3 regions of the Methylomonas stagni genome follow, and region 3 is predicted to be linked to each of the others. Evidence: riboswitches for the same ligand, from Rfam matches in the RefSeq annotation. Region 3 holds a riboswitch; each other region holds the start of a gene.
The links. A riboswitch is a leader RNA that binds a small molecule or an ion and turns the genes downstream of it on or off. The one in region 3 is predicted to bind cyclic di-GMP.
Positions count from the first base shown of each region.

Region 1 (4,197 bases), 850 kb from region 3:
TATCGTGCGTTTCCTGACGCGCGGCGATGCCTCGGTATCCCGGCAAGCCGGTGGCCGTAATCGGAGTAGCCTGTGAGCAAGCAAGCCAATCCATTGGCGATCGGTTTGTTTTTGACCGGTGCGCTGACTTTGTTGACGATGGGCGTGATGATTTTCGGCGGCGGCGATTATTTTAAGGACAAAAATCGCTTCGTGATCTTCTTCGACTCGGCCTTGAACGGCTTGAACGTCGGCGCGCCGGTTAAGCTGCAGGGCGTGCAGATCGGCAACGTTAGCGAGATTTCGTTGGTGATGGAAACCGACACCGACCGAATCTACAAACCGGTGGTCATTGAAATCGACCCGGCCTTGCTGCGCAATACCTCGGGCGAAGAGAGCCACGGCCACACCAAAAAGCAGCAACAGGAAGCAGCGCAACGGATGATAGAAGCCGGCTTGAAGGCGCGATTGGAAACCCAGAGCTTGCTGACCGGCTTGCTGTATGTCGATTTGAATTTCTACAGCGACAAGCCGATCAATCTGGTCAAACTGGATTATAAAAATTTGCCGGAATTGCCCAGCGTGCCGACTACGGTCGACGAAATCCGCAACACCGCCGACGAAATCATCAATCGGGCCAAGCAATTGCCGGTCGAGGAAACCCTGAAAAATCTGTCCGATACCTTGACCGAAATCCGCAATCTGTTGCAGTCGGATAACACCAGGCAATCGATGACCGCCTTGGCGAAGTCCTTACAGGAAACCCAAAAGTTGATGGCGACGCTGAACCGGCAAACCGAACCCTTGCTGAGCAACGCCAACGGCGCGCTAACCGACACCCGCGCCACGCTGCGGGATTTCAACCGGGAATTGCTGCCGGTGTTGCGCGCCGCCGAACAAAGCCTGGCCGCCGCGACCCAGGTTCTGCAGGAATCGCGGCACGCGCTGAATGCGGTCGAGACGCTGGCCGACGCCGATGCGCCGCTGAACCAGGCCTTGCTGGAAGTGCGCAACGCCTCGCGTTCGCTCAAAGACTTGGCCGAGGGGCTGGAACGCCAGCCGCAAGCCTTGATTTACGGCAAATAACTTTCCCACTCTTTGCGGCACCCTCGTTTCGCCGGTCCCGCTGAAACGATGTTTTCCGGCGTCAGTCCGGTTTTAGGCATCAATTAATCTTAAATTTAATAAATTATGTTATACGCCGCGAAGTGCATTGGGCATTTGCGGTAGGAATATTAATTTTAATTTTGTTTCAATAACTTAGCTTATCTATAGTTGAGATTAATTGAGTGAAATCACTCAGCAAAAAATAGGCGAATGGGTTTGTCCGTTTGCTTTTCATGCGCCCCGTCGACCGCAGTCGACGATGTTCAGATTCTCTGTGTACCCCGGTTTTAGCAGTGATGACTCGGTTCTGGACTCCAATAGCGCCACCGACAGCCGGTCACCGTTTCCCGGTTTTAGCGAGGTATGGCTGGCACACTAACTGCTTGAGTCTGTTCGCCGCACCGGAAATTACTTTCGGAATCAGCTTCTGGACAGCGTGCCGGCAAGAGCGGATCAGGATAGGCCGCGAGAGTCGAGCCGAGTTTAAGGTGCGGTATCGACGGTAAATTTGCCACATCCGCCGCAAGACGGAGCCGGAAAGCCTTGGGTCTTGGTTCAAGACAGCCGGGTTGCCTCTCGAACGAGAGTAAGCGTCGGTTCGAAGCGTTCGAATCGGCTACCGAAAATCTATCTTTCAAGCCTATAGGAATTAAATATGCAATTTCATGGATCAAAAAAATGACCTTAGGAAAAACCTGGTTTGCCGCGGCGGCGCTTGCGGCGACCAATCTAGCCAACGCCGGTACCTTGAACGGCGGTGTGTTCAATATCGCATTCAACGACCCAAACGACTTATTGGCCGGCTTGAACTTGGGAGAAGGTTCGATTACCTCTTACTACGTCGCCAATTTTTTCGATAAGGCGGTGGCCGACACCTTGACCGCGAACGATATGGTCGCGACTCCGACGAATACCTATCCGGCGCCGAACATATTAAGTTACGACGTGAATCCAAGCAGTTTGGCGGGCACCGGGATACCGACCGGTTATATCGGCGGCAGCGGGCGCAGTAATCAAGCGACGACGTTGACTTGGGCGTCCGATCAAGACCATCTGCTGAACGCCTCCAGCTTGACCGCGAGCGGTCAGGTCGGTTTGGATGGCGTGTATATGACGCGCGGTAGCTTTACCGGCACGCTGCTGTCCGGCGACTACAAATTCTCTTATATCGCCGCGCGAAACAACGGCACCAACACCGGTTGGACCTTAACCAACAACGTCAGTTTTGCTTCCAATACCTTCGACACCCGTAATATCAGTATTACCACCGACGGCGATAGCCTGGCCTTTACCGGCGAGCTCTGGTGGTCGCCCAACACATCGGCCTTTTTATTCGGTGGCGACGGTTCCAATTCCGCCGGCATGGCCGGCACCTTCAGTCTGATTTCGCCGGTTCCCGCCGCCGTTCCATTGCCGGCCGCCGCGTGGTTGTTCGGTAGCGGTCTGTTCGGCGTGCTGGCATCGCGGCGTCGCAAGTCGGCACCGATCGCCGCGTAACCGGCAACCTTGACCCGGCCGAATATCCGGACGACTAAGTCGTTCGGGTATTTTGCGCATCGGCTCTCAACGGAAATGACTTCCTCTGGCAAATTTATGCATATTCAAATGATAGGGTCGCGCGCGCTCGTTGCCGCGGCACTGCTGGCCGCGTTATCGCCGCCTGTTTCCGCCGCCACGGTTTCCGGCGGTACCATGGTGGTGAATCTCGATCGAGACGCGCTCGCCGACGCAATCGCGATTGACGCGACCGCCGCGCCTTCGATGTACTTGGAGGAATTTTTCGACGCCCCGGCCGCGAATAGCCGCACCGCCACGCAAATTCTCGAAGATCATATCGTGCCGGGCGTCGCCGAAATTCCGGCTAAGAACCTGACGTTTTCAGTGAACGGCACGCATGTCGCCAATCTGACCGGGCGCCACGCAAAACCGACCACGATCGAATTCGATCCGGCCAATTTCGCCTCGACCGTTACCGGCGTCATTGGTTTATCCGGCGTGTTTCGGTTCCGGGTCGATACAGGATCAGAATTCAATCGCATTTTATCCGGCGACTACGCGCTGGAATACGACGCCGCCAATATGGATGGCGCATCCGGCCGTTCCGCATGGTCCTTGTACAATCATGTGTCGTTTCGCTCCCAATCCTATAATTTGTTCAATGTCGTGCTGGATATTCACGACGGTTCGCTGGATTTGAGCGGCGAACTGGGTTTGGGCGAAGGCTATGACCATTTGTTCGGCACCCGCGATGCTATCGTCGGAAATATCAGTTTGCATACTTCGGTGGTACCGGTTCCGGCCTCGATTTGGCTATTTGTTTCAGGTTTGGGCGGTTTGGCGCGCATTGGCATGCGGAGGCGCCATCTATGACGCGCGTTTCCGCGATGGCGTGGTTAAGTAGCGCGGCGTGGATCGCGGCGGCCGGCTCGAATGCGGTCGCGGCGAACGCGCCACACCGATTCGGTGCCTACGCCAGCATACAAATCAACGTCGATTCGGACGGCAATAATATTGTCGGCGACGCGGCTAACGAGCCCGCGCTGGCGATCAATCCACTCGATCCCACCAACCTTGTCGCGGCTTGGCGGCAATTCGACTCGGTGGCGTCGTCGTTTCGTCAAGCCGGTTGGGCCTACTCGGCCGATGGCGGGGCGAGTTGGCATTTTAGCGGCGCTATCACCCCGGGCGAGGGACGCAGCAATCCGACCTTGGATGTCGACGCGTTCGGCCATTTTTATTTCCAAAGTCTGCATTTCGATCCGACCTACACCTTTGTTCAAGACATTCAGGTGATTAAATCGCTGGACGGTGGCCGCGGTTGGGAGGCGCCGGTCCACGCTCATGGCGAAGGCGGCGATAAGGCACAGCTAGCGGTCGATCGTAGCGGCGGCCCCGGAGACGGGCACGTCTATCTGAACTGGCGCGACTGCCTAGACGGCAAATGTTTTAGCCGTTCGCTGGACCGCGCCGCCAGTTTCGAAGCGCCGATCGAACTGCCGGAGAATCCGACCTTCGGCACGATGCGGGTTGGTGGCGACGGTACCTTATATATGGCCGGGCGTTTGGAATACCCGTACTTCGACGAAGAAAACATGGATCGCAATCTGCACA
Region 1 covers NZ_CP189557.1:1,794,963-1,799,159, reverse strand. The annotation lists gene ACP4CD_RS08425 (ABC transporter ATP-binding protein) at 1-76, shown strand, start outside; gene ACP4CD_RS08420 (MlaD family protein) at 73-1,065, shown strand; cyclic di-GMP riboswitch class I at 1,587-1,663, shown strand; gene ACP4CD_RS08415 (PEP-CTERM sorting domain-containing protein) at 1,765-2,583, shown strand; gene ACP4CD_RS08410 (VPLPA-CTERM sorting domain-containing protein) at 2,680-3,456, shown strand; gene ACP4CD_RS08405 (hypothetical protein) at 3,453-4,197, shown strand, end outside.
Region 1: linked by a shared signal. The riboswitch ahead of ACP4CD_RS08415 (PEP-CTERM sorting domain-containing protein) and the one ahead of ACP4CD_RS12240 (hypothetical protein) in region 3 are both predicted to bind cyclic di-GMP.

Region 2 (4,197 bases), 1.6 Mb from region 3:
CTTAGCCGGCCGGTTTCGGCTCCCACCGGACAGCTTTATCGGCCCGGCCGATGCGCCCCAAAGCCGTTCGGACAGCCAAGCGATTTGGGGCGAGTTCGAGCATCGTTGGGATAAGCACTGGACGATCACGCTGAAAAGCCGGGTGTCTCGAGCCAGTTTCGATCAGCGGGTGCAAACGCTATTCGGCGACGATGGCTTTATAGCCGATCGGCCGCTGAGCGCATTGGGAGCGTCGGCATGGGGGCTGGTTAACGCCGAGTTGTATCAAGGCCAACGCGAGTTCAGCGTGCTCGGCTATCTGACCGGAAAGTTCGCCTCGGAAAACAGCGAGCACACGTTGGTCATCGGTGCCGACCGCGGCGAACTCGACGATATTGGCTTCGTCGGCGCCGATTTGGCGAATACCGGTTTGGTGGATCTTGCCCAACCCAACTTCGGGTTAAGGTATGCCGTCCCCGAACCGGCGCAGCCAAACCAGTTTATCGGTAATCTGACCTACGGCGGCTATCTGCAATGGCAGGGCAGTTTTTACAATCGGCTACATTTGCTGGCCGGCTTGCGTAGAGGGAAGGTGGCCATCGATTTTCGAAACACCGCGAGCGGCCGCTCGAACAGCACCGACACCGAGAAATGGTTGCCCCGGTTGGGCGTCGCCGTCGACATCGGTTCAGCCTGGACCTGGTTTGCCGGTTACAGCGAAGGTATGCGCGGCCAGCCCTTCGTCGAGTTTGCCGATACGCCGTTGCCGGAATTGGCGCGCCACGTCGAGACCGGTTTGAAATTCGATATCGACGGTATCTGGCGCGGTCAATTTGCCGTATTCCGAATCGACCGCGAACGGGTAGCGGTAACCGATGGGAACGACACCTTGCTACGCTCGACCGCCTCCGGCGGTCAACGCGCCGAGGGCGTGGAAGCGGACTTGAATTGGCGGTTATCGGAAGGGCTGGATTTGCTTGGCAATTATGCGTACACGTTGGCGCGCTACCAGGACGATAAAGCCGGCGTTCCGGCCGGTAACCGTTTGCCTCAGGTGCCCGACCAGGCCGGGCGGCTGTGGTTGAATTACCAACTGCCGGCCTCCTTACTGCCCGGTTGGCGAATCGGGGTTGGCGTGAATTTAAGCGCGGGCGCCTATTTATCCAAGGACAACCGCTTCAAGACCTCCGGCTACCACTGTGTGGACGCCAGTCTGGGGTACGAAACGTCGGCATGGAAATTGGCGGCCACCGTCAAAAACCTTAGCGGCGAACATTATTATCGACCTTTCGATTATTTCGACGGCCGGGTCGCACCCGGCGCGGATACCGAACTGTATTTCAACATCGCGTACCGCTATTAGGTCGCCTGAACACACGGAGCTAAAGGACGGATCACTTAAGGAACTAGAGTGAAGCCGCCGGGACCGGCGGCAAAAACGCCACATCCGCCGCGAGACGGAGCCGGAAAACCACGGATCTTTGGACCAAAAGACCGCCGGGTTGCCCGTACTGCCATGTTCGCTTCCAGCGCCGGACCGAAAACTCGGTCCGGCGTTACGGGAAACGTGCGCCTTGCGGCCAGACATTTTCATTATTTCGACCCTTTAAGGACATGCCATGACACAAAAACACAGTTACCGATTGCAACTAGCCACCGCCGGTGCTCTTTCCATCGCGATGTTGGGCGGATTTCTCGCGCCTGCCAGCGCTGAAGCCGCGCTCGTTACCGGCAGCGTCGGCATTTCAATCGACAACGCGGCGTTAGCCGCCGTCACCGGTGGTTGGCGGATCGATAGCTTCTTTGATGCCAGCTACAACCAGATCGCCATTACCGCCGATACCGTCGGCGGCATTGCATCGGCCATCGACATGACGCTAGCGATTAACACCAATCTTACGACGGTCAGTTACGCCGCCGTCAACCGCACGCTACAAGCGACCACGATGGAGGTCGGTAACACCGCCAGTGGCCAAATCGGTCTCAGCGGCGGCATGCGCATGTCGGTACCCGGCACCAGTAGCGGCTCATTAACACCTTACGATTTTCGTCTGCAAAAAATCGGTGGCGTGTGGAATCTGGTGACTTACGACCAATTTTTCTCGGGCACCACCTTTTTGCAACTGACCAATGCCAGCGAAACCGTGAACGCCGGCGGCGAACTGACTTTGAGCGGTGACCTGATTTTTGGAAGCGGCAGCAATAAGTATCCCAGCCCGTTCGGCCTGACCTGGGGATCGTTCCTGGGGATTTCCGCCACCGATACGGTCGTCGGCAGCCTCTCGATGAACCTTCCGGCGGCGGTACCCGTGCCGACCGCCGTCTGGTTGTTCGGTAGTGGTCTGATTGGCTTGGTCGGTGCGACGCGCCGTAAGAACCTTGCGGTTTAAGCCAACCTTTTTGCTGGTTCGATCAGAGCGCCGCGACAGATTGTGCCGGCGCGGCGCTTGCTCACCGTTTTTTACAGGAATCGCGATGCCTATTTTGCCTTTTTACCGAATCCGCCTCGGGCTACCCTTGGTTGCCGCGTTGGCGCTGTCGCCGAATGCGATGGCCTTGGTTCTAAACGCGCCGAACTCCGGCACGTTTACGATGAATCTGGACACTGTCGCGCTGGCACCTTACGCTGGTGGCTATTACCTCAGCACATATTGGGACGCGGTGGCGGCCGACCCGACCGATCCCGCCACTAGTGGCGGCGCCCTGGTCGGCCAAGTCGCTACCGCCGAAATTCCGGCGCTGAACCAAACCTTCGCGATTACCGCGATCGGCGGCGATATTGCCGGTCAAGCCGCGCAACGCTTTCAACAAGCCACGTCGGCCGACTTTCACATCGATACCGAAAATCTGGCCGGCGGCACCGCCGGTCAAGTCGGTTTGGCGGGCGTCCAAGGCTTCTTCGCGCCAAACTACCCACCCAACGGCGCCGGCTTGGTCAACGGTGATTTCGCGGTACGTTTCGATGCCGCTCGCCAAAACCATGGTGGCAGCGGTTGGTATCTGGACAACAATATTTATTTCACGATGGCGATTTACGACTTCATAAACCTAAGTACTAGCTGGATTGATGCCGATAACTGGCAATTTAGCGGCGAGCTGGCGATGTCGCCGGAAAATGCCGGCATGCTGCTGGGCAGCGCACTGACCGATGTCGGCGACTTTTGTTTAGGCACGGGCAGCTTTGCCGGATGCGGTCAAGTGAGCGCGGTTCCGCTACCCGGTGCCATTTGGTTGTTCGGCACTGGCTTGGCGGTTCTGGGTGGCAAGGGCCGCCGAATGACCATATTCGGTTCGGAGGCTAGCCATGTTTAAGCGCATCGAGCAGTCAGTAGCGCGCTGGTATAGCGCGGCGGCGATAGCCGCGTTGAGCGCCGGCATGCCGGCGCTGGCCAACGCAACCGCGCTGCACGCCAACTTGGGCGGCACGTTTACGACCCAATACGACCGAGAGGCCTTGGCGGTGCTGGTGGGCGGCAGCTCCAGCGCGCCGGGTGAGTTTCTGGTCGCTTACTTCGACACGACGCAATCCGACTACACCCAGTTCAGCGATTCCTACTTCTATCTCGGCAATACCAGCAGAACCGAAATTCCGGCGGTGAATCTGGTTCACGACATCACGCCCATCAGTGTCGCCAATCCGAGTGGTCAGGCCCAAAATCGCTACGTAAAAGCGACGACGCCCAATTTCGCCATCGATAGCGAAACTCTGACCGGAACAGGTAGCCTGGGCATGACCGGCGTGGAATTGTTTCGCGGCAACTACAACGGTTCGCTGGTGACTGGCGACTTCAGCTTGCGTTACAGCGTCGCCAACCGGCAAGCCGCTTGGGACGACTTGGGACAGGCCGGCACACCGGGCGGCTGGTACCTGCAAAACAACATCAGCTTTAGCATGGTGTTGTTCGATTTGGCGAATTTGAGTCTGATAATCGCCGACGCTAATAACTGGCAATTGAGCGGCGACTTGTTGATGAGCCCGGAGAATGCCGATTTTTTAGGCGGTACCCGCCAAGCCGATGTCGGTGACTTTTGTTTGGGTGTCGGCAGTTTCGCCGGTTGCGGTCAAGTGGCCGCCGTGCCGGTGCCGGCGGCGTTTTGGTTGTTCGGCACGGGATTGATTGGCTTGACCGGCATCCGCCGGCGTGGAGTCAAACGATGACCGGCGGCCGTCTCGATCCGATCGCGGCCGCGTGCTTGCTGCTGCTGGGCGCGCAAGCG
Region 2 covers NZ_CP189557.1:1,069,687-1,073,883, forward strand. The annotation lists gene ACP4CD_RS05080 (TonB-dependent siderophore receptor) at 1-1,342, shown strand, start outside; cyclic di-GMP riboswitch class I at 1,410-1,489, shown strand; gene ACP4CD_RS05085 (hypothetical protein) at 1,599-2,369, shown strand; gene ACP4CD_RS05090 (hypothetical protein) at 2,455-3,291, shown strand; gene ACP4CD_RS05095 (VPLPA-CTERM sorting domain-containing protein) at 3,284-4,138, shown strand; gene ACP4CD_RS05100 (hypothetical protein) at 4,135-4,197, shown strand, end outside.
Region 2: linked by a shared signal. The riboswitch ahead of ACP4CD_RS05085 (hypothetical protein) and the one ahead of ACP4CD_RS12240 (hypothetical protein) in region 3 are both predicted to bind cyclic di-GMP.

Region 3 (4,197 bases):
GATTAAAACGCGCGGCAAGACCATTGTGCTGACCACGCATTACATGGAGGAAGCGGAGCAGCTTTGCGACGAAATCGCCATCATGGATCAAGGCCGGATTATCGTCCAGGACACGCCACAGAATCTATTGCGGGAGCATTTCGACGGCGTACTGATCCGTTTACCGAGTGCCAGCGGCCTGGCGGACATTCCGGGTTTGCCGTTCGCGGTGACTGCCGGCGCCGAAACGGTCGAGTTCGTCACCGCCAATGTGGAAGCGGCGATCGCCCAATTGACGCGCTTGCATGTCTCGCTGGAAGGCTTGACGGTCGCCACGCCGAATCTGGAAAACCTGTTTCTTAAATTAACCGGCCACTCCTTGAGAAGTTGAGATGAAGCATTTTTTGGCATTGCTAAAAGCCCGCAATATCGAATTGATCCGCGACAAAGCCACCTGGATCTGGAATTTCGTGTTTCCGGTGATTTTGATCGTCGGCATAGCGGCGATATTCGACGATCAGGACAGCGCGCTGTTTAAAGTGGGCGTGACCGGCGAGGCTAATTCGCAGATTACCGCGTTTAAGACCACCCAATATCTGCAATTCATCGACTACCCGGAACTGGATAAGGCGTTAGCCAAACTGCAGCATCATCAACTGGATATGGTGGTGCAAGGGGGGCGGAAAACGGCTATTGGATAAACGACAGTTCCGGGCAGGGCTATCTGCTGGAAAAAGTCCTGCTGGCTGGCGATCGAGCCGCCACCTGGAAAAAGCAAGTGGTTTCCGGGCGGCGGGTACGCTACCTCGATTGGGTTTTGCCCGGCATTTTAGCCATCAACATCATGCACGGCAGTTTGTTCGGAGTCGGATTTACGATCGTCAGGTATCGCAAAAGCGGCGTGCTTAAACGCTTGAAAGCCTCGCCGGTCAACGCTTTTGAGTTCCTGTCGGCGCAAGTCGTCAGCCGGCTGGGGCTGTTGATGCTGGCGGTCGTGCTGCAATTTGTCGCGATGAACGTCTTGTTCGACTTTTTAGTGCAGGGGGCTTATGCCTTGTTGGCGCTGATAGCGGTACTCGGTTCGGTAACTTTGATCAGTCTAGGTTTGTTGATGGCGAGCCGGACCGGTAGCGAGGAGTTGGCCTTGGGCATCCTGAACCTGCTGACCTTGCCGATGATACTGCTGTCCGGGGTTTGGTTTTCGCTGGAAGGCGCACCGGCGCTGTTGCAGAACCTGACGCTGATTTTCCCGCTAACCCACATGCTGCAAGCGGCTCGCGCGGTCATGATCGACGGCGCCGGTTTGGCCGAGATAGCACCGGCGTTGATGAGCCTGGCCGCGATGACGCTGTTGTTTCTAACGACCGCCGCGCTGCGGTTTAAATGGGTGGAAGATTGAGGAGCGGTCAATCCATGGAGGTCCGTGCGACTCACCGGGAGCTGGCGCATTCCGCCCGTTGATTCGACGTGGCTTAGGTTTCGAGATACGTGGAGTTGTCACAAATACCGGCGAATCGTTTGAATAGGTGATTTCACGCAGTTGCTGAGGCAAATCACGTGGTTTGGGTTTGTTTGGCCGTCGGTAAAAATGTTAGTCGTTGTAAAACAATGGCTTTTTAATTGGCCTGGTCTTTGCTGTTAGATCAGCAACTCGGGAAATGACGATAGGTTTATGTCGGCGGGTTTGCGTTTCGCGACGCTCTCTCTAAGCCAGTATCGTTGGGTTTCGAGCCTTGGCGGCTGCCGAATGACGGCATCTTGCGCCGTTCGGAAAAGCCGCCGGAAATCTAGGAAAACCTCGCTCAAGGATTCGGGCGATGCCGCACGGAAGCGGCAATTTCGCCACATCCGCCGCGAGGCGGAGCCGGAAAGCCACGGGTCTTGGAATAAGACGGCCGGGTTGCCTTCGAACTTTGGGCTCTGCAATGGGATGTGACGCGCTTCCATCCGTATCGGGGCCTGGATTTTGCCCATTAAATCAATCTTAGATCGTTTTGTAAGGAAAACAATGAACCTATTAAACAAACACAGTTTGAAAGCGGCCTATGCCGGCGTTCTGGCAATCAGCGTATTCGGCGGCGGTCTGTTAACGGCAGGCGATGCCAACGCGGCCCTCGTTAGCGGCGTCGCGAATATGACCATCGACAATTCCGCATTTACCTCGGCTGTTGGCGGTTCCGAAGGTTGGTATATCGCCAATTTTTGGGACGAGAGTTATAACGCAACGCCGATCGATCTGGACACGACCGGCGGTGTTGCTCTCAGTCAGACCGAGACCTTCAGCGTTTCGTTGCCGGTGAACGCCAATGGCACCACCATCAGCTACGGCGCGAGAAAGCAGGAGGCCACGACGATGGATGCCAGCAACACGGCGGCAGGCCAAATCGGCTTGAGCGGTGCATTTCGGATGGAACCCGCCGGTGGCGGCTCCTACCTGAACCCTGGTGATTTTTACCTGAAAAAAGCCAGTGGGACGTGGAATATCTTTACCTACAGCGCCGGTTTTAGTAGCCCCGCGCAAGATCCAGCCTTGTTCCGCTTGGTGAATGCCACCGAGTCGGTCAACGGTAATGGCGAATTATCGCTAAGCGGCGATTTGTATCTTTCCACTTTGGGTTACTCCTGGAATTTGCTGTTTAACGGCAGCACATCGGTCAAAGTGGGTACCTTCAATCTGGCGCCCGCCGCAGTGCCGCTGCCGGCCGGCGTGTGGTTGTTCGGGAGCGGATTGGTCGGCCTGTTAGGCGCCTCCAGAGGTAAATCGGGCTTATCCGCCTAAGCCTTACCAGACCGCTCATCCTTCCGTCGCAAAAGGCTGCGGGGCGCTTTGCTTTCCGTTAACGGTCGGGGGTAGAGCCCGAACTTGGCCGGTAAGCGACTTATTAGAAACCCAATTTTTTTCAAGGAATACGCATGAAATTTCTATACCTGATCGTGCTGTCGTTAACCCTTGCCGCGACATCCGCGCACGGCGCTACCGTATCCGGCGGTTCGCTGATTATCAATATCGATCGAGACGCTTTCGAGAACGGTATCGATCTAGATAGGACCGCTGCGCCATCCATATACGTCGAGGAATACTACGACGCTTCGCTGGCCTCAAAAACCTTTGAAGAGTTGCGCGATTACAATACGCCCGTCGATCTGACCGATTACGCGGCGAACGAAATTCCGGCCACCGGATTGAAATTTACCGTCAATGGTGCCCATGTGGCCGACAACCCGTCGGGTCGGCACAATAGCGCCACTGCCTTCACGTTCGACCCCAACGACATTACCGGCACCGCGTCGGGCTCTATCGGCCTGGCCGGCGGCCTGCGCTATCGAGTGGATGTCGCGCCCCCCACTAACCGGGTATTAATGGGCGACATGACGCTGACCTATAATCCCGCGGAAGCGCTAAAAACGCCGGAAAGTTCGGATTGGGTCATTTACAACACCCTCGGCTTTAAAGCGGTGGCTTTCGAGTTGTTTAACGTGGTTTCCGAGATCAACGGAAACGTGCTGTCTTTGAGCGGCGAGTTGGGTTACGGTTGGGGATTCGATCATCTTGGGGCCGGTCCGGCCCGCAATGCTAATGCGCGCATCGGTACCTTCAGCTTTCAAACCTCCGTGGTCCCGCTGCCGGCCGCCGTCTGGATGTTTATGACCGGCTTAATCGGCATGGGCGTGAGCGGTTTTCGCAACCGATCCGCTTGATCGGGATATCAGTTAACAGGAGGTTTCGATGACATGCCATCGCCTTGAAACATCAAAATACTTGACCGCGGTTTCGACGGTTTTCGCGCTGGTCGCCGGCGGATTCGTTACGCAGGCCGATGCCGCGTTGTTAAACGCGAATTCCGGAGGCACCTTCACGATGAATCTGGACCGCGATGCTTTAGCGCTCTCCAACTTCGGCTCGTTGACCCAGCCGGGATACTTTCTGGCGCAATATTTCGACACCATCGAGTCCGACTACACGGTTCGCACCGATTCGTCGTTTTACTTCAATAATCCGACGCGTGTCGAAATTCCAGCCGTGAACTTGGTACACGACATCACCCCCGTCAGTGCCAGCAACCCCAGCGGTCAGCTTTCCGGCCGCAACGTCCAAGCCACGACGCCGGACTTCTCGATCGATTCGGACACCTTGGCGGGTACCGGCACGATGGGCATGACCGGCGTCGAGATGTTTCGAGGAAGCTTTTCCGGCACCTTGCTGAACGGCGATTACTC
Region 3 covers NZ_CP189557.1:2,645,578-2,649,774, reverse strand. The annotation lists gene ACP4CD_RS12255 (amino acid adenylation domain-containing protein) at 1-370, shown strand, start outside; gene ACP4CD_RS12250 (hypothetical protein) at 372-680, shown strand; gene ACP4CD_RS12245 (ABC transporter permease) at 758-1,378, shown strand; cyclic di-GMP riboswitch class I at 1,811-1,887, shown strand; gene ACP4CD_RS12240 (hypothetical protein) at 1,988-2,758, shown strand; gene ACP4CD_RS12235 (VPLPA-CTERM sorting domain-containing protein) at 2,893-3,678, shown strand; gene ACP4CD_RS12230 (hypothetical protein) at 3,707-4,197, shown strand, end outside.